4 regions of the Dactylosporangium sp. NPDC051484 genome follow, and region 2 is predicted to be linked to each of the others. Evidence: riboswitches for the same ligand, from Rfam matches in the RefSeq annotation. Region 2 holds a riboswitch; each other region holds the start of a gene.
The links. Region 2 has a riboswitch for cyclic di-AMP ahead of AB0367_RS18160 (hypothetical protein). Riboswitches for the same ligand answer to the same signal wherever they lie in the genome.
Positions count from the first base shown of each region.

Region 1 (7,066 bases), on a different contig from region 2:
GCCTCGGCGCTGGAGCAGGCCCTGGCGACGGCCGTACCGACGCTGCGCGCGGCGCTGGGCAGCGCCCAGGCCGAGCTGACCGAACAGGCTGAGCCGGCCGGGCCGGTTGAGCCGACTGAACCGGTTGAGCCGGCCCCGCCGGGCGAGCCGGGCAACGGCGGGCCCGGCGCGGCGCGGGCCTCGCTCGACGAGGCGGTCCGGCTGCTCAGCGACCTCGACGACCTCTACCGGCTCGAGACCGGGGCGCTGGACTCCCACCTGCGCCCGCTCGATCTGGGGGAACTGGCCGACGCGGTGCGGTCCCAAGCCTGCGCGCAGCAGCCCGCGCCGGGGTGGACGCTGCCGGAGCCGCCGCCCCTCGTCATCGCCGACCGCTGGATGCTGACCCGGGCGCTCGGCGGGCTGCTCGCCGACGCGGTACGGCGCGGGCCGCCGGACCGGCCCGTCGCCGTTACCGCCGCCAAGGCGAACGGCCAGGTCCAGATCCGGATCGTCGATCACCGCCGCGAGGACGAGGAACCCTCCGCTTGGAATGCCTCCTGCGCACCGGAGGCCCTGGGGGCACTCGAGGCCGCGGCGACATCGGACGCCCCCGAGTCCACGGGCGACACCGGCCTCACCGATGTCGCGGCCGACACCGCGTTCCGCCTGGCGCAGGGCCTCGCCGAGGCCACCGGCGGCACCCTGCGGCTCGAACGGACGGCCGGCGGGGGCCGCACCGCCGTCGTCACGCTGCCGGCCGCCCGCCGGCCGGCCGCCACGGTGGCGGCGGCCGGCCCGTCGTAGTCCGCGGACTCCCGCGGGCCTTCGTCTCAAGCGTCCTGGCGGGCGGGGCGGCGCGGTCAGGCCATTCGTCCCGACCGCGCGGGACGTGCACCGGCCCGGCTCAGGGTTGGGCGAAGGCGTAGCCGGCGTCGAGCAGGCGCGGCAGGGCGATGGTGAGGGCGCTGACGGTCTGGTCGCGGTTGCCGCCGCCGTCGTGCTCGAGGATGATCGCGCCGGGCCGGGTCCGGGTCAGGATCGTGTCGACGATGTGCTGGACGCCGGGACGGCTCCAGTCGCGCGGGTCCACGCTCCAGTCGAGGGGGCGCATGCCGAGGGCGCCGCACTCGGAGAGCACGGCATCCGACCACGCGCCGCCAGGAGCCCGGAACAGGGTGGGTTGCCCGCCGGACGCGTTGCTGATCGCTTCGCTGGCGCGGTGCAGCTCGGCCCGGATCTGGGCCGCCGGCTGCTTCGTCAGGTTGAGCGGGTGCGTGTAGGTGTGGTTGGCGATGTGATGGCCACCGGCGACGACCTGCTTGACGAGGTCGGGGTGGGCGGCGGCGGACCGGCCGATCATGCAGAACGTGGCCCGGATGTCGTACTTGGCCAACAGCGCCAGCATGTGCGGGGTGTACTGCGGGTCGGGCCCGTCGTCGACGGTCAGGGCGATCTGCGTGCCCTTGCACGGCAGGTAGTACTGCGGCCCGCCGTGCCGGGGCGTCCCGGCTCCGGTGATCGGCGGGCACTGCCCGGGGGTGGGCGGCGCGACGGACGGGAAGACCGACGGCATGGGATCGGCGGACACCTCGCCGGAGTGTGAGTCGCCGGGAAGCTCGCCGCCGGCGTGCCACGCCCCCTTGTCGGGACCGCACGCGGCGAGGAGTGAAGCGCCACCGAGCGCCAGCAACACCGACCGTCGCGACACCGTCCTGCGGGCCTTGAACACACCGCGACTCAAGCACACGCCCGTCCGTCCCGGCAACGCGAACCCGTCGCGTGATGGTGACTGGTACGCCCATCGTGCCTGGTAGAACGAGACCTTGCCACGGCTCAGCCGCCCGGCCGGACGGCTGAGCCGTGGGTGGGGCGGGCCGGTCAGGACCGGGCGAGGAACGTGTTCATCGTGTCGATCTCGGCCTGCTGAGCGGTGATGATCTGCCGCGCGAGGTCCTTGGCGTCGGTGTTGACGCCGCCCGCGAGCTCGTCCTCGGCCATCGCGATGGCGCCCCGGTGGTGGGCGATCATCATGGTGCAGAACTGCCGGTCGAAGTCCTTGCCGGTGGCGGCCTTGAGCCTGGCCATGTCGGCGTCGGACATCATCCCCGGCATGGCGGAGTGCGCGCCGGAGTGGTTCATGCCGCCGCTCATCATCGGGGCGGGCCGGCCCCACTCGGCGAGCCAGCCGGTCATCGTCTTGATCTCCGGCTCCTGCGCCGCCTCGATCCGCGCGGCAAGGCTCTTGACCTCGGGGTCGGCGGCGCGGGTGCCGGCCAGCGCGGCCATCTCCACGGCCTGCTGGTGGTGCGGGATCATCATCTGGGCGAACATCACGTCCGCATCGTTGAACGCGGCAGAGGATGCTCGGCCCGGCGAGGCGCTGCCGCCCGGTGCGGTGGCGTGGCCGGACTGCATGCCGGGCATCGGATCGTGCCCGCCGCCGCAGGCGCCCAGCAGCAGCGCGGTGGCGAGCGCGGCACCGGCCAGGACGGCGCGGCGCACCAAGGTGCGTGTCATTACGGTTGAAGACCTTTCGGTTCGGGAAGCTGCGCAGGACTCGGCGGCACGGCGCCGGCGGATGCTGCCGGGCCGTGCGGGGCGTCCTATGTGCGCAGGACCGACACCGCGGCGAGGGTGAGACCGACCGGTCTGGGTGGTGGTGCCCGCGGCCCGCAGCGCCGCGTGACGCGGGCGCGGGCCGCCGCCGCGGCGGTGCCGCGGCGGGCGTGCAGGAGGGCGGCGGCGAGCAGCAGGACGGCGAAGGCGACCAGGACAGCCAGGCAGACCTCCCAGTCGCTCATCCCGGCGTGATCGCCGGCGGGCCCGGCCAGCGGGGCGCCGCAGCCGTCGGCGGAACACGCGCCGGCGACGGTCAGCACGGCCGTGAGCGGCGCCCAAGCCGCGTGTTCGGCGGTAGGCACAGCGGTGGACCCGCCGGTAGGCCCGGCGGCCGTGGCGGGGTGCTCGTCGCCGCCGGGCGACCGCGGGCCGTGGTGGCCGAGCGTGTGCATGGCGGTCAGGCCCAGCAGGGTGGCCAGCAGCAACGCGAGCCGGGCGGTCCGCCCGAGCCTGCCGTGCACCGCGTACGCCACGCCTTCACGGTACCGGTGGGCGCCGCCCGGCTCCGCGCAGGCCCGGCGCGGCGGGGGTCCCGCAGCCGCCTTTTTCGCACCCGCGGCGGGCATGGGCACGCGCTCGCCGGGTAGCCCCGGTTCGGCCGTGCGGGACAGACGAGCTTCGGGGGGAGCAGGATCGCATGAGCAGGCCGATGACCCAGATGATCCGCCTACCTGTCGGGATCACGCCGAATCTGTTCGGGATGTCGTACGGCCTGGCGGGCCTGTCCGGCTGCTGGACCTACGCCGCGCTGCTGGGGCTCGCCCCGGGGGCCGTGGCCGATGTCCTGTTCGTCATCACGGGTGTCGTGTGGCTGGTGCTCCTGGCCGGCTACGTGTCCGACGTGCCGCGGCGGCCGGGGAGTTGGGCGGCGGAGCTGAGCGATCCGGTCCAGGCCCCGTTCGTCTCGCTGGCCCCGATCGTCGGCATGCTGTTGTCGATCGGGCTGATGCCGCATGCCCCCACCGCGGGCCGGTGGCTGTTCGGGCTGTTCGCCGTGGCCACGGTCGTGCTGGCGGGCTGGCTGACCGGCCAGTGGATCATGGGCGGGCTGGACCTGGACCGGCTGCATCCCGGATACGTGCTGCCCGCCGTCGCCGGGGGGCTGATCGCCGCCATCGGCGCGGCGATGGCCGGCTGGCCGGGACTCGCCCGCATGTTCTTCGGGTTCGGCCTGGTGTCGTGGCTGCTCATCGGGTCGATCATCCTGGCTCGGCTGTACTTCCGCCCGCCGTTGCCTGCGCAGCTGCAGCCGACGCTGGCGATCGACGTCGCCCCGCCCGCGCTCGCCGGGATCGCCTATCTGGCTGTCACCCGGGGCCGGGTCGACGCCGGCACCTTCGTGCTCGGCGGCTACACGCTGCTCACCGCCCTCGTCCAGGTACGCCTCATCGGGCTGTACCGGCGCCTGCGCTTCGCCCCCGGGTTCTGGGCGTTCGCGTTCCCCTACGCCGCGCTCGCCACCTTCGGGCTGCACTGGCTCGCCTACGCGCGCCCGCCGGCGTACCAGATCTGGGTCTGGGTGGTGCTGCTGGCGATCACCGCGTTCATCGTCGGCCTCGCGGCCGAGACGACCACGGCGCTCGCCCGGCACCGTTTCCTGCCGCAGCCCCGCTGACGCACGTTGCGGGGAGCCGCACCGGGTGGGGCCGGCTCGTCGAGCCGGCCCTGCGGTGCGACTCAGGCGGAGTAGCCGCGAGCCGCCAGCCAGTGCGCCATGTTGCTGGTCGCCATCCAGTACGTCTTCGGGCCGAACATGCCGGACGGGTCGGCGACCTGGACGGCGCGGCCGTTGTCGCGGTAGCCGACGATCGCGATGAAGTGGCCGCCCGGGAACTCGTGATAGACGCCGACCTCGTCCGTCGCCCCGCCGACGATGTTCGCCACGATCGCGCGGTCACCGCTGATGGCCCGCACGACGTCCTGCTGAACGCGCGCGGCCTCCTCGTCCGTCGCGCGCTGCCCCGGGATCCACCGGGTCTGGTACACGTCCTTGCCCAGCACGCTGTTGAGCACCCGCGTGGTCTCGGCGGCCGAGTTGGTGCCGCTGGTCGTGGTGCCGAGCCTCCTCGCGATCTCGTCCTGGGACATGTTGACGCCGTCCGCGCTCAGCACGATGCGGGTCGAGGCGGGCCCGCAGTAGTAGTAGTTCGGCTGGAACTGGAAGTCGTACTGCAGGACCTTCTCCGCCGGCGCGTCGGGGGCCGCGGTCGTCGGTTCCGGGTTCGCCGGCGCGGCGCCGATCGCCGGGCGGTTGTTCCCGTCCGCGGCCCCCAGCGCGGCGACGGCGGTGTCGTGGGCCCCGGCCGGTGCCTCGGTCTGGTTGAACAGCACTCCGGTGGTGACGGCGGCCACGAGCAGGGCGGCCGAGCCCAGCACCGCCGGGTACAGGCGGTGGGTGGTGGTGCGGTGAAGCAGTGGACGAATCGATCGGTGACGCATGTGGTACTCCAAAGCAGGCTGCCGTACGTGGTCGGCGAATTCGAATGGCGACGCTGAGCCACGGCGTTCGCCGCACGGACCGGCACGAGGGCAGGCGAGGGCGGCCCGCACGGCGATGCCGTGGCGGGCGTGCCGTCGTGCGACGGGAACGCGGAAGCGTCGTGGCTCTTCGAGAGGCGGCATCGCGGCGGCGTCAGACGCCCGCTTTGCGCGGCGGCAGGGCCGCGAGCGGTGCGGGGAGGGGTCCGGAGACGGGGTCTGAGCTCAGCCGTCGAGCGCCAGGCAGCAGGGCCGGTGCGGCCTTGTGCTGCCCGATGTCCTACCGTGCGGTGGTGTCCCGCAGGGGTGCTGTGCGGGTGCCGCGGCTAGGGGGCGCGCCATGCCAGAGGTCGTACACCGTTGAAGTCTCCTTCCGATGCCGCCTACCGGGTTAGCTGACGGATTCGGGCTGGAAGTGCCCTACCGCGGGCGTTGACGCCCGCGGATTCACCCCGGGACTGCGTGGGTCCCCGGCTCGTTCGCACGACTCGGCGGGTCCGTGCCGGCGCCATTTCGAAATGGCAGACGACCAGCCCGGACCGCCTGACCCTACTGGCCGGTACGGGGGTTGCCAAGCGTTCAACCGGGTCCTGCAAACGGACGCCGCAGGCCTACCTGCCAGCCGGTATGGCGGCATGCGGGTAGCCGGGCGACCCGGACGGCCGGTGGCAGCGATGCCCGGCTCATACGCATTCAGAAACACTGGTCGGCATCAACCCCGGCCCGAGAAGGTTTCTCGTCACCGTGAGTTCCCGGTCTTCGACCACGCACCCGCAAGCAACCCACTCCAACTCCCCCTGGGCACCGCTGCGCTGCCGCACCTTCCGCGCGCTGTGGCTCGCCATGGCCGCCGCGAACGCCGGCATGGCGATGCAGGTCGTGGGCGCCCAGTGGCTCGCCGCCGGCGGTGCCGGCGCGAACGGACGGCACTCGGCCGCCGACATCCTCGTCACGCTGGTACAGGCGGCGGGCATGCTGCCCATCCTGGTGCTCGGCCTGCCGGCCGGCGTGCTGGCCGACCTGGTGGACCGCAGGCGCCTGCTCATCCGGGTCCAGCTCGGCACCGCCCTCGTCGGCCTGCTGCTCGCGGGTCTGGCCATGGACGGGCGGATGCAGTCGATGACGCTGCTCGCGCTGCAGTGCGCCCTCGGCGTGGGTGCGGCCTTCACGATGCCCGCGTTCGGGTCGCTGACCCCGGAGCTGGTGGAACGCCGGCACCTGGCACAAGCCTCGGCGCTCGGGGCGATCAGCGCCAACGTCACGCGGGCCGCCGGCCCCGCCACCGCCGGCTTCCTCATCGCACGGGCCGGCGCGTCGGCCGTGTTCGCGCTGCACGCCGTGACCGTCATCGTGTTCGTCGTGGTGCTGGCCGCCTGGCGTCCCGAGCGCCCGTCGGCGCCACGCTGCACAGAGCCCTTCGGCGCGGCGCTCGGTGCCGGATGGCGATACGTTCGCAGCACGCCGGTCGTACGCCGGATTCTCGGGCACGCACTGGTGTTCCTGCTGCCCGGCTCGGCTCTGCTGGCGCTGCTGCCGCTGCTGGCGGCCAACCGGCTCGGCCTCGGCGTCAGCGGACTCGGCATGCTGCTCGGCGCGCTCGGCGCCGGCGCCGTGGCCGGCGCGATCGTCCAGCCGCGGCTGCGCGCGCTGCCCGCCCGGGACCGCATGGCGGCCGCCGCGGGCGTGTTCCTGGCGGCGCTCGTGATCGTGGCCATCAGCCGCGACCCGGTCACCGTCGGCGTCGTGCTCGTCGCCGCCGGCGCGGCCTGGGTGATCGCGCTGGCCTGCACCAACTCGGCGATCGAGAGCTACCTGCCCGAACACGTACGGGCGCGCGGGCTGGCGTTCTACCAGGTCGTGCTCTTCGGTGGGCAGGGCATCGGCGCGGTGGGCTGGGGGTGCTGCGCGCACCAGCTCGGCCTACAGTGGGCGCTGCTGCTGGCCGCTGCCGGCCTCGGCGTCGCGGCGCTGGCCGGGCGCGGGTGGC
Region 1 is NZ_JBFAZX010000025.1:5,406-12,471, forward strand. It holds gene AB0367_RS29760 (universal stress protein) at 1-786, shown strand, start outside; gene AB0367_RS29765 (polysaccharide deacetylase family protein) at 887-1,723, opposite strand; gene AB0367_RS29770 (DUF305 domain-containing protein) at 1,861-2,499, opposite strand; gene AB0367_RS29775 (DUF6153 family protein) at 2,586-3,074, opposite strand; gene AB0367_RS29780 (hypothetical protein) at 3,239-4,216, shown strand; gene AB0367_RS29785 (C39 family peptidase) at 4,279-5,040, opposite strand; cyclic di-AMP (ydaO/yuaA leader) riboswitch at 5,445-5,583, opposite strand; gene AB0367_RS29790 (MFS transporter) at 5,824-7,066, shown strand, end outside.
Region 1: another riboswitch for cyclic di-AMP. It lies ahead of AB0367_RS29785 (C39 family peptidase); the one in region 2 lies ahead of AB0367_RS18160 (hypothetical protein).

Region 2 (7,066 bases):
GCCGGTGATGGCCGCGTCGCCCTGGCCGATGCCGGGCGTCTCGACGATGACGAGGTCGTTGCCGGCGGCCTGGCACGCGGCGACGACGTCGGCCAGATGCGCGGGAACGGTGCCGTCCTGCACGCGGGTCGCCAGCGACCGGAAGTAGACCACCCCGGGCGCGATGCTGTTCATCCGGATGCGGTCGCCGAGCAGCGCCCCGCCGCCGCGGCGGCGGGTCGGGTCGATGGCGACCACGGCGACCCGCAGCTTGTCCTCGCAGTCGCGGCGCAGCCGCCGGACCAGCTCGTCGGTCAGCGACGACTTGCCGGAGCCGCCCGTGCCGGTGATGCCGAGCACCGGCACGGGGCGCCGGCGGGCCGCCTCCCCCACCGCGGCGGCCAGGTCCGGGTCGGCGCCCGCCTGCAGCGTGGTGATCGCCCGGGACAGGGCCGTCTCGTCGCCGGCCAGCAGCGCCGCCACGTCGACCTGGCCGCGCACCGGGTCCGTGTCGCACTCGCGGATCAGCACGTTGATCATGCCGGGCAGGCCCAGCCGCTGGCCCTCCTGCGGGCTGAAGATGCGCACACCGCGCTCGCGCAGGGCCGCGATCTCCTCCGGCACGATCACGCCGCCGCCACCGCCGTAGACCCGCACGTGCCCGGCGCCGCGCTCGGCGAGCCGGTCGACGAGGTATTCGAAGTACTCGACGTGTCCGCCCTGGTAGGACGAGATCGCCACGCCCTGCACGTCCTCCTGCACGGCCGCGGTGACGACCTCGTCGACGCTGCGGTCGTGCCCGAGGTGAATCACCTCGGCGCCCTGAGCCTGCAGCAGCCGGCGCATGACGTTGATGGCTGCGTCATGGCCGTCGAAGAGGCTCGCCGCGGTGACGAAGCGGACGGGATTGGCCGGCACGTGGAGACTCATGGGCTAGATAGTAGGGTGTCCGACTATATGACGTCCACACAGCTACCCCGACCGCTATCATGACCTTCGTGTCGACCAATAGCGGCCTTCCCCTCGACCCGATCGCCGAGGCACGCCGGCTGTGGGCCGAGCACGGCTGGGCACACGCCGCCGACGGCATGGCCGCGGTCACGTCCCTCATGCGCGCCCACCAGATCGCGCTGGCCCGCGTCGAGGCGGTGCTCAAGCCCCACGGCGTGACCTTCGCCCGATACGAGGTGCTGATGCTGCTGTATTTCAGCCGCAAGTCCTCGCTGCCCATGGCCCTCATCGGCGAGCGGCTCCAGGTGCACCCGACCAGCGTCACCAACGCCGTCGACCGCCTCGAGGCCGCCGGGCTCGTGCGGCGCACCCCACACCCGGCCGACCGCCGCTCGACCATCGTCGAGCTGCTCGACGCGGGGCGCGAGCTCGCCGAGGCCGCGACGGCCGAGCTCAACACCGAGGTCTTCGCCGCACCCTGGCTGGCACCGGCGACCGTCGGCTCACTCATCGAGGTGATCACGGAGCTGCGCCGCAACGCCGGCGACTTCTGACCCGGCCGAGCCAGGAGCGGGCATCGATCGGCGCGCACCGCCCGTCATCCCCGCCGCGGGCGAATCCATCCGTCGCCCAGCCGGAACGACAGCCGCCACCAGGCAAAACGTTCGCGGCGAGGGCAGAACGCCGGGCCGCCGCGCGCACCTTGTCAGTTCCCCGCAGGGGGTTCACCTACGTATACGCAGCCGTTATGGTCATGACGTTCGCTGCGTCGGCCGTCACTGTGGAGGGTGACACCGCGGCGGACCCGCTGAGTCGTGCTCGCACGAACCGGGGAACCAAGCGCAACTGGGGTGAATCCGAGCGGCCACGCGCCGTGAGGTAGGGCGATCCTCCCGCCCGAATCCGTCAGCTAACCCGGTAGGCGGTATCGGAAGGAGCATCACGTGCACACCCTCGCCCTCGCATGGCGTCACACCTCGACCCGCGGCCCCGGAAGCCGACCGGCACAGCAAGGGCATCGCCCGGTCCGGTAACCGTTCCCGGCGCGCCCACCGGTCGCACCGGCACACCAGGCACCCACCCCACCGTCCCCTGTGGACGGGCGATGGCCCGTGCCCTCGTTCCGTGCCGGCCCGCACCAGCGGCGCCGCCGTCCGCAGTCCAGCAGCAGCCGCGTTCTCAGCACAACTGTCGAGGTTCTCGTGAAATACCGCAAGCAACACCGTCCACCGGTCGTGAGGTCGCCTCATGCCTGCCGATGAGCCCGAGCCGCGCCGGCGCGGCCTGCGTCACCTGCGACGTTACCGCCGCGGCCGCCACTCGGCGGCCCGCACGAGGACCGGCCTGTACTCGGCCGGGGTCGTCATCGCGTTCGCGGCGATCGGTTCGCTGTTCCTATCCCCGTCGCCCGGCACCGCACCGGACAACACCGTGGCACAGGCCGAAACCGCGTATCAGAGCGACGGCGAACGGGCGGCGGACGCCGAGAACCGCGCGTCGCGTGGCGACGCGCGCAGGGGCGACGAGCCCGGCCGGCAGCCGTCGTCCCCGGCCGGCACGCAGCCGAAGCAGTCACCGGCGCAGAGCCCTCCGTCACCCGCGAATACCACTGCCGCGGCCCCGCCGAAGCCGGCCACGTCGTCGCCGACGGTCCACAGCCCCGTCGGCGGGCTGGCCCAGACCGAGATGAACAACGCCGTCACGATCATCCAGGTCGGGCAGCAACTGGACCTGCCGCACCGCGCCTTCGTGGTGGCGATCGCGACCGCGTTGCAGGAAAGCCATCTGCGCAACCTCGCGAACCCCAACGTGCCGGACTCGCTCAACCTGCCCAACGAGGGCGTCGGGAGCGACCACGACTCGGTCGGCCTGTTCCAGCAGCGGCCGAACTGGGGTAGCGTCACCCAGCTGATGAATCCGGCCGAGTCCGCGCGCCGCTTCTACGCGGCGCTGATGAAGGTCTCCGGCTGGGAGCAGATGCCGGTCACCGTGGCGGCGCAGACGGTGCAGGTGTCGGCGTTCCCGGACGCCTACGCCAAGTGGCAGACCCTCGCGGAGCAGGTCGTGAGCGCCGTCGCGTAGTACATGCCGCCGGCTGCGGCGCCCGGCGGGGCGCCGCAGCCGCAGGCTCAGCGCGGTCTTCCTCCTGGCCGCACGGAGGTTCCCGGCGGATGGCGGGAAACTTGCGGTACGTGGCAATCTCGCCACTGTCGGCCCGGACCCGGCGGTGCGACGCTGCACGGGCGACGGAAGGGGGCGGTATGGCCGAGGGGAACCACCGCGTGGTCGTGCTGGTGCTCGACGGGGCGAAGCCGCTCGACGTGGGCATCCCGGCCCAGGTGTTCACCAGCCGCCCGAGCATGCCCTACGAGGTGCACGTGTGCGGCGCCGCCCCGGGCCTCGTCACCGGCGGCGACGGCCTGTCCTACCAAGTGGCCGAGGGGCTCGACGCCTTCGCCGCCGCCGACACGATCTTCCCGCTCAACCGCCGGACACGCCCACCACGTCACCGGCGTGGTGGGCGCGCTGCAGCGCTACGGCTGCCTGGGCTACCCTGCGGACATGCTGCTGGAGGCCCCCGACGAGATGCACCAGGTGACGGTCGACGAGCAGTCGCCGCGCGACGCCGAGACCGGCGCGGTGACGTCCTGAGCACCGCCTGGACCGAGCCCGGGGCCTTCGAGGAGGCGCCCGGCGTCCACCGCATCCCGCTGCCGCTGCCGCAGGACGGCCTGCGGGCGGTCAACGTGTACGCGCTCGCCGTCGCCGACGATCTCGTCCTCATCGACGCCGGTTGGGCCATCCCCGAGTCGCGGGCCCGGCTGATCGATGCCCTCGACGGGCTGGGCCACGCACCGGCGGACATCCGCAGGTTCCTCGTCACGCACGTGCACCGCGACCACTACACGCAGGCGGTCGCCCTGCGCCGCGAGTTCGGCACCCGGATCAGCCTCGGCGCCGGCGAGCGCACGACGATCGAGCACGCGCACGACGCCAACCGGCCGACGCTCGAGGGCCAGCTGCGCATCCTCGCACAGATGGGCGCGCAGGACCTCGTGCGGGAGATCGCCGCCAGTGTGCCGAGCGGCTCGCCGGAGGACCAGCGGCGGTTCTGGGAGTACCCCGACGACTGGTTCGACGGCCAGGAGACGCTCCAGGTCGCCGGGCGGACCCTCACGGTGCTGCCGACGCCCGGCCACACCAACGGTCACGTGGTGTTTCACGACGAGGCCGCGGGCGTGCTGTTCGCCGGCGACCACGTACTGCCCGAGATCACCCCGTCGATCGGCTTCGACGCCGCCGTCGCGCCCAATCCGCTGCGCGACTACCTGGGTTCGCTGGCGCTGATCCGCTCCCGGCCCGACGCGCTGTTGCTGCCCGCGCACGGCCCGGCGGCCCCGAGCGTGCACCGCCGCGTCGACGAGCTGGTCGAGCACCACGGCGCCCGCCTGGAGCAGACCGAGAAGGCGGTCGCCAGCGGCGCGGAGACCGGGCTGGAGGTCACTGCGCGGCTGCCGTGGACCCGCCGCGAGCGCCGCTTCGACGACCTCGACCTGTTCAACCGGATGCTGGCCGTCTGTGAGACCGCCGCCCACCTCGAGCTCCTGGTCTCGCAGGGCCGCCTGCACGCCGAGCGTGACCAGTCCCTGGACGGCCCGATCCGGCGGTTCCGCACCGCCTGACCGGGCCGCACGGCCGCTCGAAGCCCTCATCGCCCATGACGGCGCCGCTGCGCCGCGCGTAGCGCGCGGCGTGCGGCGCCATGCGGTCCTGAGCCTGAGCCGGCATCAGACCAACATCAAGCAAACATCAGGCCGACATTTCAATATCGAAGTCCCCTCGTCCAGACCCTCGCCGCACCCCTCGAATTAACGTCGATCACCGTGAATACTTTGGACATTGGGCCTAATTGACGTCTTTCGAATGATCTCATTCTTCCCCCGCAGCGTGACCGACGCTATTGTTCGGGCCAGCGACAGCCACTGCACGGAGGGAGGTCAACCATGAAGGGCGTGCGCAACCTCTAAGGAGCCAGGTCACCTCGACGCTGCGCCGGCACTCGCGGAAACGCGGCCGGCGCAGGCTCTTTCCTCCCGACGTCGACAAGGACGGGAATGCACGCGACACATCGCATCACTGTGCCGTTCGAAGGCGAAGGCGACGGCGTCGAGGACCTGACCTGGGGACAGTTCGCCGCCTGGCGATCGATGCAGGTCATCGAGGCCACCGAGTGGACCGGCGGCACGATGCCGCTCGACGCCGGCACCACCGTGCAGGACATCGCGACCCTGCTGGGCTTCATCATGAGCCGCCACCAGTCGTTACGCACCCGGCTGCTGCTCGACAGCGACAACCCCCCGAAGCAACAGCTGGCCCGCGGCGGCGAGATCACACTCGAGGTGTACCGCGACGACGGTGACCCCGAGCGGCTGGCGGCCGCCGTCCGCGAGCGGTATGAGGCAGCCTACTGGGATCCGGCCACCGACTGGCCGGTGCGGATGGCAGTGATCGCCGACGGCGACCGCGCCGTCCACCTCGTCGCCCTGTACTGCCACATGGCCATCGACGGATACGGCTTCGAGGCGCTCGTCGCCGACCTCGCCAACCTCGAACCGGACACCGGCCGGCAGCTCGCCCCGGTGGACGGCATCCAGCCGCTCGCGCTCGCCCGGGCGCAGCGCGACCGGTCCGCGCGACGGCAGCACGAGGCCTCGCTGCGGTACTGGGATCGCCACCTGCACGCCATCGAGCCGCGCCGCTTCGCCGAACCGCTCGTCGCGCAGGACGAGCGATGGTGGGAGGCCACCCTCACGACGCCCGCGACGGCCCTCGCCCTGGCCGCGATCGCCGAGCGGACGAAGGCGCACACCGGCACCGTCCTGCTCGCCGCGTACGCGGTCATGCTCGGGCGTCTCTCCGGACAGCCGGTCGGGGCGTTCCGCATCGTCGTGAGCAACCGCTTCCGGCCCGGCTTCGCCGCTTCGGTGAGCAACCTGGCGCAGGCCGGCCTCGCCGTCATCGACACCGCCGCCGACACGTTCGACGAGGTCGTCGCCCGCGCCTGGAGCAGCCAGCTCGCCGCCGGGATGCACGCGTACTACCACCCCCGCGACCTCTGGGCGCTGGTGGACCGGGTCGGCGCAGAGCGCGAGACCGAGCTCGACACCCTGTGCTACTTCAACGACCGCCGCCGCTCGGCCGCGCAGGCGCCCGCCGGCGCGCTTCCCACGCCGTGGCAGATCAGCGACGCGCTGCCTCGCAGCAGCCTGCGCTGGGGTCCCCGCTCCAGCGAGTTCGACGCCACCTGCTACCTGCACGTCGATGCCGTCGCGGACGGCATCGAGCTCACCTGGCGGGTGGACACCGCCTCCGTGTCGCCCGCGATGCTGGAGACCTGCCTGCGCGGCATCGAGTCGCTCGTCGTGACCGCCGCGCTCGACCAGGCCACCGCGGTCACGGGCCGGACCGGGTAGCCCGGCGCCGCCGGCCCGGCGCGGACGGCAAGCCCACACGCCTCGTCGACGACGGCGACTGTCTCAGCCGCCCTCGCGCTCGCCGTCCGCGGTCATCGCGCCCTGGCCGGGCTGGTTGGGCAGGAACACGTGCTGATGGCCGTGGCCGGTGTCGACGTTGAGCTGATCGAGCTGGGTCGCGCCGATCGACCAGCTCGCGATGGCGCTGTCGCGCTGACGCGAGGCGAGGTCCAGCAGCGCCGGGCGCACGTCGTCGCCGGCCTTCAGCGCCGCGGCGTAGGTGTCGACGGCGAGGTCGAGCTGGCGCGCCCCGGCGGCGAGGCCGGCCCGGGCGACGTTGACGGCGGTGCCGGCCGACGGCGGATTCGCGAACTCGCCGGCGCCCTGGCGGGTGGCCGCCTTCCAGCCCTCGGCCTGGGCAGCGGTGGCCAGCGGACCGGGGGCGGCGCCGTGCGGCAGGGCCGTGTACAGCCCGTCGAGCGTCGAGCCGAGCAGGTCGCGCACGCGGCGGGCCTGATCGGTGAGCGCGACCACCTGGTCGGCGTCACGCTGGACGTCGGCGGCCTGCATCGCGTCGATGCGTTTCTGCTGCTCCGTGCGCGGGTCGGCGGTGGCGGCACCGACCAGGGCTCCGATCAGGGCACCCACGGCGAGGGCGGCGG
Region 2 is NZ_JBFAZX010000009.1:118,702-125,767, reverse strand. It holds gene icmF (fused isobutyryl-CoA mutase/GTPase IcmF) at 1-909, opposite strand, end outside; gene AB0367_RS18165 (MarR family transcriptional regulator) at 978-1,484, shown strand; cyclic di-AMP (ydaO/yuaA leader) riboswitch at 1,727-1,870, shown strand; gene AB0367_RS18160 (hypothetical protein) at 2,179-3,012, shown strand; gene AB0367_RS18155 (MBL fold metallo-hydrolase) at 3,192-4,613, shown strand; gene AB0367_RS18150 (condensation domain-containing protein) at 5,046-6,404, shown strand; gene AB0367_RS18145 (hypothetical protein) at 6,468-7,066, opposite strand, start outside.

Region 3 (7,066 bases), on a different contig from region 2:
CTACGACACGAAGACGAACCCGCCGAAGTTCACCAAGGGTGCCGACGCGGTGTACCCGATCGTCACCAACGCGATCATGGCAAAGAACTTCGGCCTGACGTGGGCGATGTGCACGGACCACGGTGGACCGACGCACTCGAAGGTGAACCTGGAGCAGGCGTACCCCGACCTGCTGCTGTCCCGCCGGCTCGTGCCCGAGGTGCTGCAGTTCTGGGGCATGGAGTTCGACGCGCCGGCGATGGACCACCACACGCTGATGATCCCGCGTCACGACGACGAGGCGAAGATGCTCTACGACCTGGAGAGCAAGTTCGCCAAGAATGACCCGTTCCCGGCGGACCCGAGCCGGAACACCGAGGCGAAGATGGTCGAGTTCCTCAGCTACGCCAAGGGTCTGCGACAGAAGCCCCTGGTGATCGCGCACCACGCCTCCCGGTCGGCCACCGGCTTGGGCGTGTGGGGTCAGGACACCCCGCACGAGTTCCGCAACGGCAACAACGTCGCACCCGACATCTACGTCGGCTTCGAGGGCTCTCCCGGTCACCAGGCCGCTCCGCTCAACGGCGGTGCGCGTGGCGCCTACGGCAACTACCCGACGCACGGCGGCTACGACCAGATGACCGCCCGCGTCGGCGGCCTGTGGGACTCGCTGCTCGGCGAGGGACGCCGGTGGTGGATCACCGCCACCTCCGACTCGCACGTGCACTGGACCCGCGGTGGCGCCGACTTCTGGCCCGGGGAGTACAGCAAGACCTACGTGCTCGCCCGGCAGGACTACGGCGACATCATGGACGGCCTGCGCAACGGCCGGATCTGGGTCACCACCGGTGACCTGATCACCAGCCTCGACCTCACCGCCAGCGGCCAGGGCAAGAACGCCGCGATGGGTGAGACCATCGTGCTGAGCCGGCGTAACCGCTCCGACGTGGAGATCGAGATCAAGTTCCGTCCGCTGGACGGCACGAACCACCACGGGGACCGGCCGCAGGTCCGCCGCGTCGACCTGATCGTCGGCCAGGTCACCGGCCCGTCCGCCAACCTCGACGCCGACACCAACCCCACCACCAAGGTGGTCGCCCGGTTCGGCCCCCGCGACTGGCGCAAGCAGGGCAAGGACTACGTCATCAAGCACACCCTGCGCAACGTCGAGACCGACGTGTACGCCCGCGTCCGCGGCACCAGCACCGACGAGGCCGAGCCACTCGCCGACGGCAAGGAATCGCCGTGGGACGACCTGTGGTTCTACTCGAACCCGGTCTTCGTCCAGTTCCGCTGACGCCGGCGAGCAACTCGGCGAGACGTCCTGGCCGAACCCTGGTGGCTCGGGGACACGGCCGGGCACGGCGGCGCCCAGCATGATGGTCCTCAGCCTCCTGGGCGCCGCCACCCTCACCGCACAGAAGGGCCGCGCGAGACACACGGGGCGCAGGTCATCGACGACGGTGTCCTCCTACGTATCGTAGGAGACGCACTTGTGTGCGCTGGGGGCAGTGCGTAAGGTCTGCTACGGCCGGGCTCCGGCGCCGATCACCTCCGGTCGGTGCGGATGTCCGGCGTCGCCGAGTCGATGCCGAGCCGGGGACCCATCGCGACCTCCCGGGGTTCTGAGCGATCCGCGGTCGGGCGAGCTTCCCGCCCGAAACCCGTCAGCTCACGCGGCAGGCGGCCGACGGAAGAAGGAGCCTGCCCGCACGTGCCGTCCTGCCGTGTCCACGCCGCGCACAACACAGTAATCCCCAGACGGCTGTCCAGCCGGGTGCTGTCGCGTTCCGTCGTCGCGCTCATCGCCGCGGTCGCGGTGTTGTTGGCCGGCACCGGGGCGGCGCGGGCCGAACCGACGCCGGCGGAGCTGGAAAAGCAGATCGACGACATGTGGAACCAGCTCGAGCCCACCATCGAGCAGTACAACCAGGTCCACGCCCAGCTCAAGGACAACCGGGCCAAGGCCGAGGCGCTGCAGCAGCAGCTGCAACCTCTGCAGGCGCAGGTCGACGCGGCGATGGACAAGGTCAGCGACATCGCGGTCCGCCAGTACAAGACCGGCCGGGTCACCACCCTGCAGGTGCTGCTGGCCGGCACCACCCCGACCGACATGCTCGACCAGCTCGCGACGGTCAACGCGATCGCCCGCTACGAACGCGCCCAGATCCAGGGCGTCGCCGAGACCCGGGACAAGCTCGCCGGTGACAAGCAGGCCCTGGATACGCTCATCGCCGAGCAGACCAAACAGGACGCCGAACTCGCGGCGAAGAAGACCCAGATCGAGGGCAAGATCGCCGAGCTGCAGAGGCTGCGCCAGCAGGTGTACGGCAGTAGCGGCGCCACCGGCACCCTGAAGCCCGTCGCCTGCCCTGTCGAATACCTCGGCGGCCCCGGCGGTACCGCGGCGAAGAAGGCCTGCGAGCTCATCGGCAAGCCTTACATCTGGGGTGCGTCCGGCCCGAGAGGCTACGACTGTTCCGGCCTGACCCTCACCGCCTGGGCCGCCGCGGGGGTCACGCTGCGCCACTACACCAAGTGGCAGTGGGATGACACCAAGGCCGTCTCCCGCGCCGACCTGCGCCCCGGCGACCTGGTGTTCTTCTTCAGCGACCTGCACCACGTGGGCCTCTACGTCGGCGGCGGCTGGATGGTGCATGCCCCCACCACCGGCGACCACGTGCGCATGGCCAAACTCGATGGTCGGCCCATCACCGGCTACCGCCGACCCGGCTGACCCGCTCGCGGGGCAAGGGGTATGGATCGACGGGCGAGAAAAGCGGTGTGCCTCACAGGAACCTTTGCCCTGCGTCTGGTGACTATGCAGCGTAGTAGCTTGGTCGAATGGCGAGGAAGGCGGCGAGGTTGGCTGCGCAACTGTGGGGACGAATCGTCCGGAGTACCTTGATCGCCATTGTGGTGGCTGTCGCCGCCGGTGTGGCCCAGATCGTCGCGATCGCGCCGGCCGGCGCGCACACCGCGCTGCACAGCGGTACGCCGGCAGCGGGATCACCGACAGTAGTCGCGGCGGCGCTGCGGTTCGAGGCGACAGGTGTGGTGGCCTCGCTGCTGCCCGTCGTCCTGATGGTCGTCGCGATCGGCGTGGCCGCGGCATTGGCGTTCTGGCCCAGGCGCGGACGAGGCGAGCATGGACCGGCCGAGCCGCCGCCGACCGGCACCGGTGAGCGTGCGGACGCCCTGGACAACCGAGCCTGACCGGAGACGTTCGCGTCGCCGGTCAGCACGGTCGTCGCCGACGTCCCGGGGGCAGGCACCACCCACCGCGCGTCAGTCAGGCCGTGTCGCCTCGTCACCGTCAGGCAGGCGCGAGGTCTCCGGTATCTGGTGCCTCTCGGCCGATGCCAGACGCCGGAGACCTCGATCGTTGTCTTCAGCCGAACAGCCGATCGCCGTACTTGACGACGATGGCCAGCACCAGGACCAGCATCCAGATCACCACGACCATGAGGTCGAGGTTGGCGCGGATCATCGTGGACAGCGCGGCCTGGACGCGGGGCGGGAGGAACAGGTTGCGGTCGCGGATGTTGACGTGGGTGAGGGTGGAGAACACCAGCGTGGTGGACACGGTCACCAGCAGGCACCACGGGCACAATGCCCCGATGTGGAACATCGACTGATAGAGCAGCCAGTACGCGAAGACCAACCCGACGGTGTAGACGACCTGGGCGGCGAACATGAACCCGCGCGGGAAGCGCACGCCGGCCAGGCTCGCCACCGCCAGTGTGATCACCACCGGTTCGGCGATCAACCCGAGAAAGGCGTTCGGGAACCCGAACAGGTGTGACTGCCAGGCGCTCCCGACCGTCCCGCAGCTGATCACCGAGTTGATGTTGCACGACAGGTTCGCGTTCGGGTCGGCGGCGAGCGTGACCGCCTCGACCGACAGCACGAACGACGCGAGCAGGCTCAAACACGACGAGACCAGCATCGTGGTGAAGAGCCAGGCGTTGGCGTGCCGGATCCGGTGCAGCCGGCCCAGCAGGCCAGCCACTACTTCGCCCCTCCGGCCGCCTGTTCGATGGCCTCGGTCAGCGGGCCCGCGGTGTAGAGGTTGCCTGCGAAGACCTTGCCGTTGATCTTCACGGTGGGGGTGCCTTCGATGCCCGCCTTGAACGCATCGTCGTTGGACTTGGCCGCCCACGCCTTGAAGATGCCCGCGTCGAAGGCGTCCGCCACCTCCTGCGTCACGCCGGCCTCGACCGCCAGCGCCACGATCCGCTGGTCAGACAGTCCTGGGGTGCCTTCCTGCGGCTGGTTGGCGTACAGCGCCTTGCTCAACGCCCATACCGACCCCGGCGCCCGGTCGGCGACCGTGGCCAGCGCGTTGGCCGCCCGGGTGGAGTACCTGGTGCCTTGTGAGGTCTTGTCCAGGAACGTCATCGGCCGCAGCTCCAGCTTGACCGTTCCGGCTTGGATCAGCCGGTCCAGCTCACCGGCATTGGCCTGTTCGAACCGTCCGCAAGCCGGGCACATGAAATCCAGGTAGATCTCCAGGGTCACCGGCGCGGTGGCCGAACCGACCGGGATCGCCCCGCTCGCGGTGAGGTTCGCTGGTGTGACCAGCTTTCCGCTGGGGCCGGCGTCCTTGCTCGCCGAGGTGAACACCACCGCGATGATGGCGACCAGCAGGCCGGCGATGACGACCCCACCGGCGCCGACGGCCACTCGGATCCGGTTCCTGCGCCGCTGCTCGGCGCGTTCCTGCGCCAGGCGGACCTCGTGGGCCCGGATGCGCGCTTGCTTGCTCATCGTGTTGTCTCGTTTCTCGCGTCACCGCACCGATGGCGCCGCAGACGCGGGCGCCAGCGCGTCCGGGCCGGCTGCCGTAGCGACCGATGCCGGCCGGCCACACGCCGCCCGGATAGCCGGCGGCATCGCGCTGGCAGCACCGCGACCGTGCCGCGGCGGTGCCGGTGTTGACAGGGTTGGGTTGTTCAGGAGCCGGACTTCACCCAGTGCTGACCCGGCGACCGTCGCGGGCACGCCACCGTTCGCCGCGGCCGCTGCCAGGCCCGAGGGGGCAGCACCGAGGACGGTGACGGGACGGATCAGCTCGCCGTCCGTACGGGGGGTCCACGCCTGCACACCGGGGACCGGTCCAGCTGCCACGCCCGCAGCACCAGCTCTGCCGGCCAGCGGGGAGCAGCGGGCTGTCGCCGCCCGTCAGCGACGGCGCGAACCGCCGGCGGCCGTGGCCACAGCCGTCCGACCACGGCGGACGCCCGGGCCAGCAACACCCGCAGCGCGGCCCACACCCCGAGCGCGCCCAGGACCGTGGCCAGGTTGGTCAGTAGCGTCGGTACGGCCACCATCAACACCAGCCCGGCCGCATGCCCCGGTCCGGCGCTCAGCGCGAGCTGGCCCTCGGCACAGCCGGGATGCTCCCGGAGCACCTCCAGGTGTACTCCGAGCCAGGCCAGCGGCTCGTTCGGCGACACGCAGCGCCGCACCGCCACCAGCGGCGCCCGGTGCGCCACCATCCAGGCAGCAGAGCCCAGCACCGCCACCATGCCGACGGCCAGTGCGGCGACCGGCCACCGCCCTGTGCCGCCTGCCGTGCCAGCCATGCACGCCTCTCCGCTCTGCCCGATGCGATCCGTGCACCGAGGCTAACCCGTCAGCCGGCGAACGACCCGGGCCATGCACCCTGAATCGACAGGACCTGCGACCCGCATTGATGTCGCGTGTTGACCGTACGCAGCCCGGTGGCGCGGTCGGCTCCGCCCGGCCGCTGGGGATCTATCTGCCCCGATGCCACCTCACCGGCTGCCAGCGCGGGGCCGGTGTGGCCGTATGCTGTGTGCCGTGACACGCCTGGCCACCGGCACCACGACCGCAGTCGCATGGCTGCGGCGTCCGGTGTGGCCGTTGGCGGTCTTCGCGGCGATCCTCGTAGCGCTGGCGCTCACCGTGGCCCCCGCCTGCGATGGCATGCCGATCACCCAGGCGGGTGCGATGGCGACCAGCATGCCGATGGACGCACCGCACCACACGCCGGGCGATTCCGCCGGGGGAGAGGTGGCTGACGGAGCACCGGTGCCCGTCATACCGTGCCCGATGCTCGCGGCGGGCGCACCGTCCAGTCATATGCGCTCCTGTCAGCCGGCGCCGACCGCCGCCGCCAACCTCGCCGTGGTCGCGCCGATGGCTGGCGACGTCGGCGGATACCCGGTGCCGATCGCGGCCGTGTCGCACGCCGGTGTGCCGCTGCTGCCGCATGCGGCGTCCCTGCACGAACTCAGCCAGTTGCGCCTATAGGGAGACCCCACCTCCGAAGTGATCTTGCTCGGAGGTGTCTCGTCACCCGGTCCACCGGCCGGTTTTCGATGGGTTCCTCTTCGTGAAAGGCGCTGTGTTGGTGAATCTCGCCGCTGTCCTGGCCACCGGGCTGTTCGCCGGTGGCGTGTCCTGCGCCGCTGTGCAAGGCGGCCTGCTCGCGGGTCTCGTGGCCCGGCAACGCCCAGCTCCCGCACCCGGCACCGGCACGCCTGGCAGGCCGGCCTCGACCACGAGCACGGCCGGCCGGGCGACGGCCGGTCCCGCCGGCGCGGACGCCGCCGCAGGCTCGGCGCGGGGGCGGCTGGTCGACGACCTCGTTCCGGTCGGCGGGTTCCTGGCCGGCAAGCTCGTCTCCCACACACTGCTGGGTGCGGCGCTCGGCGCTGTGGGCGCCGCGGTGCAACTGTCGGTCGGGCTGCGTACCACGGCGCAGATCGTCGCCGGGGTCCTGATCATCGTGTTCGGCCTGGCGCAGCTGGGGGTGCCCGGCTTCCGCGGCATCACGGTCACCCCACCGGCGTCGTGGGGCCGGTTCGTGCGGGGCCGGGCCCGTTCGCAGTCCGTGCTCGCCCCTGCGCTGCTCGGCCTGGTCTCTGTGCTGATCCCGTGCGGGGTCACGCTGTCCGTGCAGGCCCTGGCCCTCACCTCCGGCTCGCCCTGGGCGGGCGCGGCCACCATGGCGGTGTTCGTGGCCGGCACCGCGCCGCTGTTCACCGTGCTCGGCTACGCGGCCCGCAAGGCCGCCACCGCCTGGCGAGGCCGGCTCGCCGCCGCGACCGGTCTCGTC
Region 3 is NZ_JBFAZX010000002.1:25,138-32,203, reverse strand. It holds gene AB0367_RS04125 (phosphoesterase) at 1-1,276, shown strand, start outside; cyclic di-AMP (ydaO/yuaA leader) riboswitch at 1,548-1,681, shown strand; gene AB0367_RS04120 (NlpC/P60 family protein) at 1,694-2,716, shown strand; gene AB0367_RS04115 (hypothetical protein) at 2,884-3,195, shown strand; gene AB0367_RS04110 (vitamin K epoxide reductase family protein) at 3,371-3,991, opposite strand; gene AB0367_RS04105 (thioredoxin domain-containing protein) at 3,991-4,749, opposite strand; gene AB0367_RS04100 (hypothetical protein) at 5,049-5,567, opposite strand; gene AB0367_RS04095 (hypothetical protein) at 5,869-6,258, shown strand; gene AB0367_RS04090 (sulfite exporter TauE/SafE family protein) at 6,359-7,066, shown strand, end outside.
Region 3: another riboswitch for cyclic di-AMP. It lies ahead of AB0367_RS04120 (NlpC/P60 family protein); the one in region 2 lies ahead of AB0367_RS18160 (hypothetical protein).

Region 4 (7,066 bases), on a different contig from region 2:
ACGACAAATAGTCGCCTGCAACCTCAGGGTGCGGTCCCGCGTGTTTGTCGTCGAACGGCCGGGGATCGCCGGTCGCCGATGGGAAGGAAGGGCAGTGTGGTCACCTTGCTTGACGGGGGCAGCCTTGGAAGCCTGTCCGACAGTGGACCGCCGCTCGGTGTTGCGTTCGAGGATTTCTACGCGGCGCACTTCCGGCCGCTGACCATCCAACTGTTCGCGTACACGGGCGACATGGCCACGGCGCAGGACATGGTGCAGGAAGCGTTCTGCCGGGCGCTGGCGCAGTGGAAGCGCGTCGCGGCCATGGAGTATCCGGCCGCGTGGGTGCGACGGGTCGCCTGGAATCTGGCCACCAGCAGGTGGCGGCGGACCCTGGCCGCCGCGCGGTTCCTTCGGGGGCATCGCGAGGAGCACATAGCAGCGCCCAGCCCGGACCGAGTGGCGCTGGCGCAGGCCCTGAGCACACTGCCGGCGCAGCAACGCCGCGCGGTGATCCTGCACTATCTCGCCGATCTGCCGATCAGCGACATCGCGCGTCAGGAGGGTGTGGCCGAAGGGACGGTCAAATCCTGGCTGCACCGGGGGCGTACCGCTTTGGCAACCCAACTCACCGACAAGGAGAACGACCGTGGCTGATTTCGACGACCGGTTCCTCGCCAGCGCGTTCGCGGAGTTCCGTAACGAAGTCGAACCTCACGTCAAGCCCGCCGGTACCGCCGCGGCCCACGACACTGTGCACCGCCGGCACCGAGTGCGGATGATCACCGCGACCGCACTCGCCGCACTGGCGGTGGCCGTGCCGGTGGCCGCGTATGCGGCGGTGACCGGCGACCCGCACGGCCCACCGGCCGTGACCGGCAACTCGCCCAGCGACCCGCCCAGCCCCACGTTCAGCGACCCGGCGCCGCCCGGGCCGAGCGTGGCGCCGTCAAATGTCGTGTCCGCGGCACCGGACGGCCGGATCAGCAAGGCGGACCTGCGCAACGCGACGCTGAACATCCCGGCGTGGCCCAAGGGCTTCGACGAGATCTGCCCGACCGGCAAGGTGAAGTTCAGCGCTGGCAAGGCAGGGACCAACGGCCTGGAGGCGCTGCAGGGCGACCCCGTGTACGTGGACGTCGACCACGACGGGGCGCAGGAGACGGTCATCCTCGTCTCCTGCAGCCCGCAGGGCAGCGACTACCAGGTTGTCGCCCTCGACCGGGACACGACCGGCAAGATCGTCACCCTCGGCAAGGTCGTCGGCTCCGCCGGCAACACCGGCACGGAGCGCTTGGACATCATGACGATCTGGGCGATCGCGGCCGGCGACAACGGCCAGGTCCGGGTCGACGTGGGCGAGTACCGGCCCTGCTGCTCAATGGCGCAGGCGTCCCAGCACCAGTGGCGCACGTACGGCTGGAACGGCAACCGGTTCACCCAGACCGGCGGGCCGACCACGTTCCTGCCTAACTCGAACATCACCGACCTGGTTATCACCGCCGACCGGCCCACCATGACCAAGCAGAGCGACGGCTCGTGGACGGGCACCCTGCGGGTGACCATCCACAACACGGCCAAGTTCGCCACACCGGGCAAAATGCGGTTCTCGATCAGGCTCGACAACGGCTGGGGTGCACAGCTGGGCACAGAGTGCCGCGACGTCATCAACGACGACCCGCTGGGATGCACACTGCCTAGCCTCGCCGCGGGCGCGAACCGGGTCCTCACCATCCAGCTCACCGCGGGCTCGGCGTTTGCCAGCCTGGCAAACAGCCGGTGCGACGTGTACACCGGCGCGGTCGACGCCAACGGTGCCGACTATCCGGACCGAAACTGGAGCGACAACGCGGCGACAGTACAGGTAATCGAGGGCTGAGCCCGGACCGGCGGCCCGCCCACGGATCCCGGTCCGTGGCGGGCCGCCGCTGTTCGGGCTCATCTCGCGCACTTCCCCGCGGCCAACCCTTGGACACCGACGTGTGCGCAGGTCGGGTACCGTCGGCTGGAAACTTTGGATCGACGGGGGCCTAAGGTGAACAGACGCGCACTGTTTCGAGGTGGTCTGCTCGTGACCGCCGGCGCCGCCATCGGGGCGGCCGCGGTCACGATCCCCCGCGTCTGGCCGCAGGCCCACCTCCCGTTCGACGGCGGATACGCGCCGGCTGCCGACCGGGTTGACTACGACGTCAAAGGGCACGTCGCGGTCACCTGGCACGTGGAGACGTCCGAACCGGTGGTGGCGTTCACCTTCGACGACGGGCCGGGTCCGAAGTGGACCTCCGAGGTGCTGGACGTGCTCGATCACCACCAGGTACCGGCGACGTTCTTCCTCGTCGGGCAGAACGTGACGGCCCACGGCGACCTGCTGCGCGGCCGGCTGGACCGGCATGAAGTCGGCAACCACACGTGGTCGCACCCCGACCTGGCGAGATTGGACGCGCCGACCATCAACAACCAGTTGGCCCGGGCACACGACACCATTCGAGCGGTGACGGGACGTGAGCCGAAGCTCTTCCGCCCGCCGTATGGGCACATCGGCGGGTCCACGCTCATGGCGGCCAACAAGGCCGGTTACAGCCTGGTGCTGTGGTCGAAGAAGATGAACGAGGACCTGTACGTCAAGAACCCGCCCGGGCAGGCGCAGGACATCGTCGAGAACGCCCGTCCCGGTCAGATCATCCTGGCCCACGATGTCGGCTCCGCCAACCGGTATGTCGCGCTCAGCCAACTCGGCGCGATGTTCACCGGGCTGCGCCAGCGCGGCTTCCGGTTCGTCACCGTGTCCGAGCTCATGGCGATCGGCCGGCCGGCCTCCAGCAAGGGCTGATCAGGAAATTCTCGATATGCCCGGAACCCGTTGCCCGGAGCCGCTACGACCGCGGATGATGATCCGGTGACCGAGCGCTGGGAGACTGTCGAGGCCATCGCCGCCGCGCGTGACCGGTTCGAGGCCGCCATTCCTGGTTGGCGACCTCCCGCGGCGTTCGGCATCGCCCGTGACGGCGCCGACGGGCCGTCGTTCGCGCGGGTCGGTAGCGCGGAGAACCGGCTCCCGGCGGCGGTGCTCGCCACGGTCTGCGAACACGTCGGCGGATCGGGGTCGTATCGCCTCGGCCGCGACGACCTGGAGCGGGTCATCGGGCTGCTGGCCCCGGCACAGGCGTGCACCGACGTCGAGCACCCGAACCTGGTGGCTTGGCAGCGGTTGTACGCCGACCTGGCGCCTGGCGAGCACGTGGTGGCCGTGTTCGCCGCCGATCTCACGGACGCGGCCGGCGACCGGTATGTGGCGGCACTGCAGGCGGCCGCATTGGCCGGGTGAGTCGTCACCGGCCACACCCGCATCGAGTCAGGCCCGCTCATCGACAGACTGTCGACAACAGGCTTGATCATTGCCGCGACGCGCCAACACAATGCCGCTCGTGGAATCGGACGAGATGCGGCCCAGCCGACGGCGCTGGTGGAACGACGTGCCGGATTGCGGCTGCGACGGCTTCGACGGTTGTGACGGCTGCGACGGCTGCGATTGCAACCCGTTCATGCTGAGTTCGTTGCTGCTCGGTGCGCTGGCGATCACGACGCCGACGAGAAGACCACGGCGCGACGCCAGCCTGCCGGGCCGCGCCGGCATGGCGGCCATCCGCGGCTATCAGCGCTGGCTGTCGACGCACCTGCCGACGCGCTGCCGGCAGGTTCCGACATGCAGCAACTACGGGCTGGAAGCGGTACGGCGATACGGGCTGGTCGTCGGCTCCCGCCTCACCGCCGCCCGCATCCGCCGCTGCAACCCGTCGACGCCGCAGGGCACCCACGACCCGGTCCCGTAGCCGGCCGCGGCGACGATGCGCCTTGATCACGGAGCGCTCGTGTACCAGGGGGTACATGAGCACTCCGTGATCAAGGCGTCCGTCGGCGGGTGGAGCGAAGGACCTCAGCGGTCCTGGGCGCGAAGGCCCGCATGCCCCCGGGCGGCAGTTGCATGCCGCTGGCCACGTACGCCGCCATCTGCTCCTGGTAGGCCGCGAAGGCCGCCTCCGCCCGGCCCGCGGCGGCTAGTTCGCCGGCCAGCACGTACGCCCCGACCAGGCTCATGCTGGTGCCGAGACCGGCCAGCGGCGACCCGCAGTAGCCGGCGTCGCCGAGCAGCACACCCGCCCGCGCGACCAGCGATCGACGCGCACCTGACAGATCGAGTCGAAGTAGAAATCCGGGGCGTCCGGCATGGTGGCGAGCAGGGCGGGCACCCGCCAGCCGGCGCCGGCCATCCGCTCGGCGAGGACCCGCTGCTGCTCCACACGCCCGAGGCGGTGGTACTGGTCCGCGGCGGTGAAGCTCAGGCTGGCCTTGGCCGTCCCGCCGCGCTCCGGCCGCCGGAGGCGTTGTACATGAGGAACCAGTGGCCGAGGTCGCCCGGGTTGGGCACGGTGAAGCACGCCCCGTAGCCGCCGAGGTGGTGGACGAAGTCCCGCTCTTCGACTTCGACCTGGACAAGCTGTTCGAGTTCGGCCTGGCCCGGCTGCTGGACGGGATCGGCCTCTTCGTCCGGGCACACGCCGAGTAGCTCGGCTGTCCGCGTCCGGCCCGCCGCGGCGGAGCTTCGGTGGCCACCGACTTCACCTTGCGTACCAGTGGTCCGCCCACTGGCAAGGGCGGACTATAGGGGTATGGCCGTCCAACTGAATCACACCATCGTGTCGGTCCGCGACAAGCAGGAGTCGGCGGAGTTCTTCGCCGAGATTCTGGGGCTCGACAAGCCGGCACCCTTCGGCCGGTTCTTGACCTTGCAGGTCGACAACGACGTCTCCCTCGACTTCGCCGACGATCTCGGACCGGTCCACCCGCAGCACTACGCGTTTCTGGTCAGCGAGAGCGAGTTCGACGTGGTCTTCGGTCGAATCCGCGCCCGCGGCCTGTCGTACTGGGCCGATCCGGCCCGGCACCGGCCGGGCGAGATCAACACCCGCGACGGCGGTCGAGGCGTCTACTGGGAGGACCCTAGCGGGCACTACCTCGAGATCCTCACGCGTCCGTACGGCAGCGGAAACTGAACGCCGACGCCGACCCCAAGCCCGGGACTGGCCGAGGTACAGTGACCCACGGTCACGTCCACGAGGGCACCGCCCCCGGTGCCGGGCGGGGCTGCCGCCCAATCGCCGCACCGTGGCGAGCCGGGGACCCACGGTAACGTTGGGGTGAATCCGCCCTTCCTCGGAAGGGTGGTAGGGGTCGTTCCGTCCCGAACCCGTCAGCTAACTCGGTCGGCGGCCGACGGAAGGAACGACGAACCAGATGTCACCGCGACATCCATACCGGCGCACGTTCATCGCGCTGCTGGCGGCAATCGTGCTCGGGGGGCTCGCCGCCACGCCCGCCGCGGCCGAGCCCGGCGGCGACACCGGCGACGAGGGCTCCAGCGCCAACCCGACGCTCAACTCCGTCCTCGAGAGCACGAGCCGCAAGTGGTCCGAGGCCAATGATCTGCTGAACGCCTCGGTCAAGCATCAGGGTGAGCTCGCCGCACAACTGCAGGCGACCGAGGCGCGGCTGGCGGTGATTCAGGATCAGGTGGCCGCGATCGCCGCGGCGGCATACCGCACCGGCCCCCTCACCACGTTCGCCGCGCTGATGGACGCGAAGACCCCGGACAGCTTCGCCGAGCGGGCCGGCTCCATCAACGAGATCGCACACCACAACAACAACCTGCTGCACCAGGCCAAGCAGCTGCGGGACGACCAGGCCGCGCAGAAGAAGGCGCTCGATGGCGAGATCGCCACGCAGCAGGAGCAGAAGCGCATCATCGAGCAGCAGAAGAAGGACGCGGAGAAAGCGCTCGCGCAGGCCGGTGGGCCGAGCAGGGGCTTCGTCACCGCCAACCTGCCGCTCGCCAACCCGGTGCCGCGTAACGCCAACGGGTCGCTGCCCAAGGAGTCGTGCAGCGTCAAGGACCCCACGACCAGCGGCTGCCTCACTCCGCGCACGCTGCACGCGATGCAGGAGGCGCAGAAGGACGGCTTCAAGCGGTTCGTGTCCTGCTACCGCCCGAGCGGGCCGTATGAGCACCCGAAGGGCCGCGCCTGCGACTTCTCGGTGCAGACCAAACCCGGCTTCGGCGGGGTGGCCACCGGCGACGACTACACCTACGGCACCACCCTGGCGACGTACTTCGTGAAGAACGCCGACCGCCTCGGCGTCATGTACGTCATCTGGTTCAAGCAGGTGTGGACGCCGACGGTCGGGTGGCACCACTACTCGGGCGTCGCCGGAGACCCCTCCAGCGACCATACGAACCACGTACACCTCTCGATCCTGTGATCCTCACGTTCGCGGGCGGCCGGTCGGCAGGGCAACCGTCGACCGGCCGTTTCCGCGAGGTGACAGGTCCATCCGGCGCGGCTCAGAGGATCTCCGTGTCCCGCAGAAGTCGCCACAGGCCGGCGCCGTCGGGGGCGCCCAGCCAACGCCGATCGTTGAGCGGGACCCGCTTGGAGCCGCCGGCCACCCCCGGGAACGCGCCGGCCAGCACCGCCTGGGTCGGCGAGAGGTGCCGGATCGCCACAGCGGCCACGCTGTCGGGGTGCTCGGCGGCGAACTCGGCGTAGATCTCCGGATCGTGCTGCCCGTCGTCGCCGACCAGCAGCCAGCGAATGTCCGGGAACTCCTCGGCGAGGCGGGCCAGCGACGCTCGCTTGTGCGCCTGGCCGCTGCGGAAGAACCGGTCCGGCTGCGGGCCCCAGTCGGTCAGCAGCAGCGGCCCGGCTGGATACAGGTGCCGGGAGAGGAACCGGGTCAGCGTCGCGGCCACGTTCCAGGCGCCGGTCGACAGGTAGAAGACCGGCGCGCCCGGGTTGGCGTTGACCAGCCGCTCGTACAGCACCGCCATGCCCGGCACCGAGGCGCGGGCGTGCTCGTCGAGCACGAACGTGTTCCACGCGGCGAGCAGCGGGCGCGGCAGCGTGGTGACCATGACTGTGTCGTCGACGTCGGAGATGATGCCGAAGCGGGTGCCGGGGTCGATCATCCGGATCGGCGCCTCGACGGCGGCGCTGTCCTCGCTCTGCAGCGTGACGGACGCCCAGCCGGGCGC
Region 4 is NZ_JBFAZX010000013.1:173,503-180,568, reverse strand. It holds gene AB0367_RS22635 (SigE family RNA polymerase sigma factor) at 79-636, shown strand; gene AB0367_RS22630 (hypothetical protein) at 629-1,858, shown strand; gene AB0367_RS22625 (polysaccharide deacetylase family protein) at 2,051-2,809, shown strand; gene AB0367_RS22620 (hypothetical protein) at 2,876-3,304, shown strand; gene yidD (membrane protein insertion efficiency factor YidD) at 3,405-3,809, shown strand; gene AB0367_RS22610 (hypothetical protein) at 3,880-4,074, opposite strand; gene AB0367_RS22605 (hypothetical protein) at 4,071-4,277, opposite strand; gene AB0367_RS22600 (VOC family protein) at 4,647-5,030, shown strand; cyclic di-AMP (ydaO/yuaA leader) riboswitch at 5,116-5,262, shown strand; gene AB0367_RS22595 (hypothetical protein) at 5,272-6,294, shown strand; gene AB0367_RS22590 (phosphatase domain-containing protein) at 6,377-7,066, opposite strand, start outside.
Region 4: another riboswitch for cyclic di-AMP. It lies ahead of AB0367_RS22595 (hypothetical protein); the one in region 2 lies ahead of AB0367_RS18160 (hypothetical protein).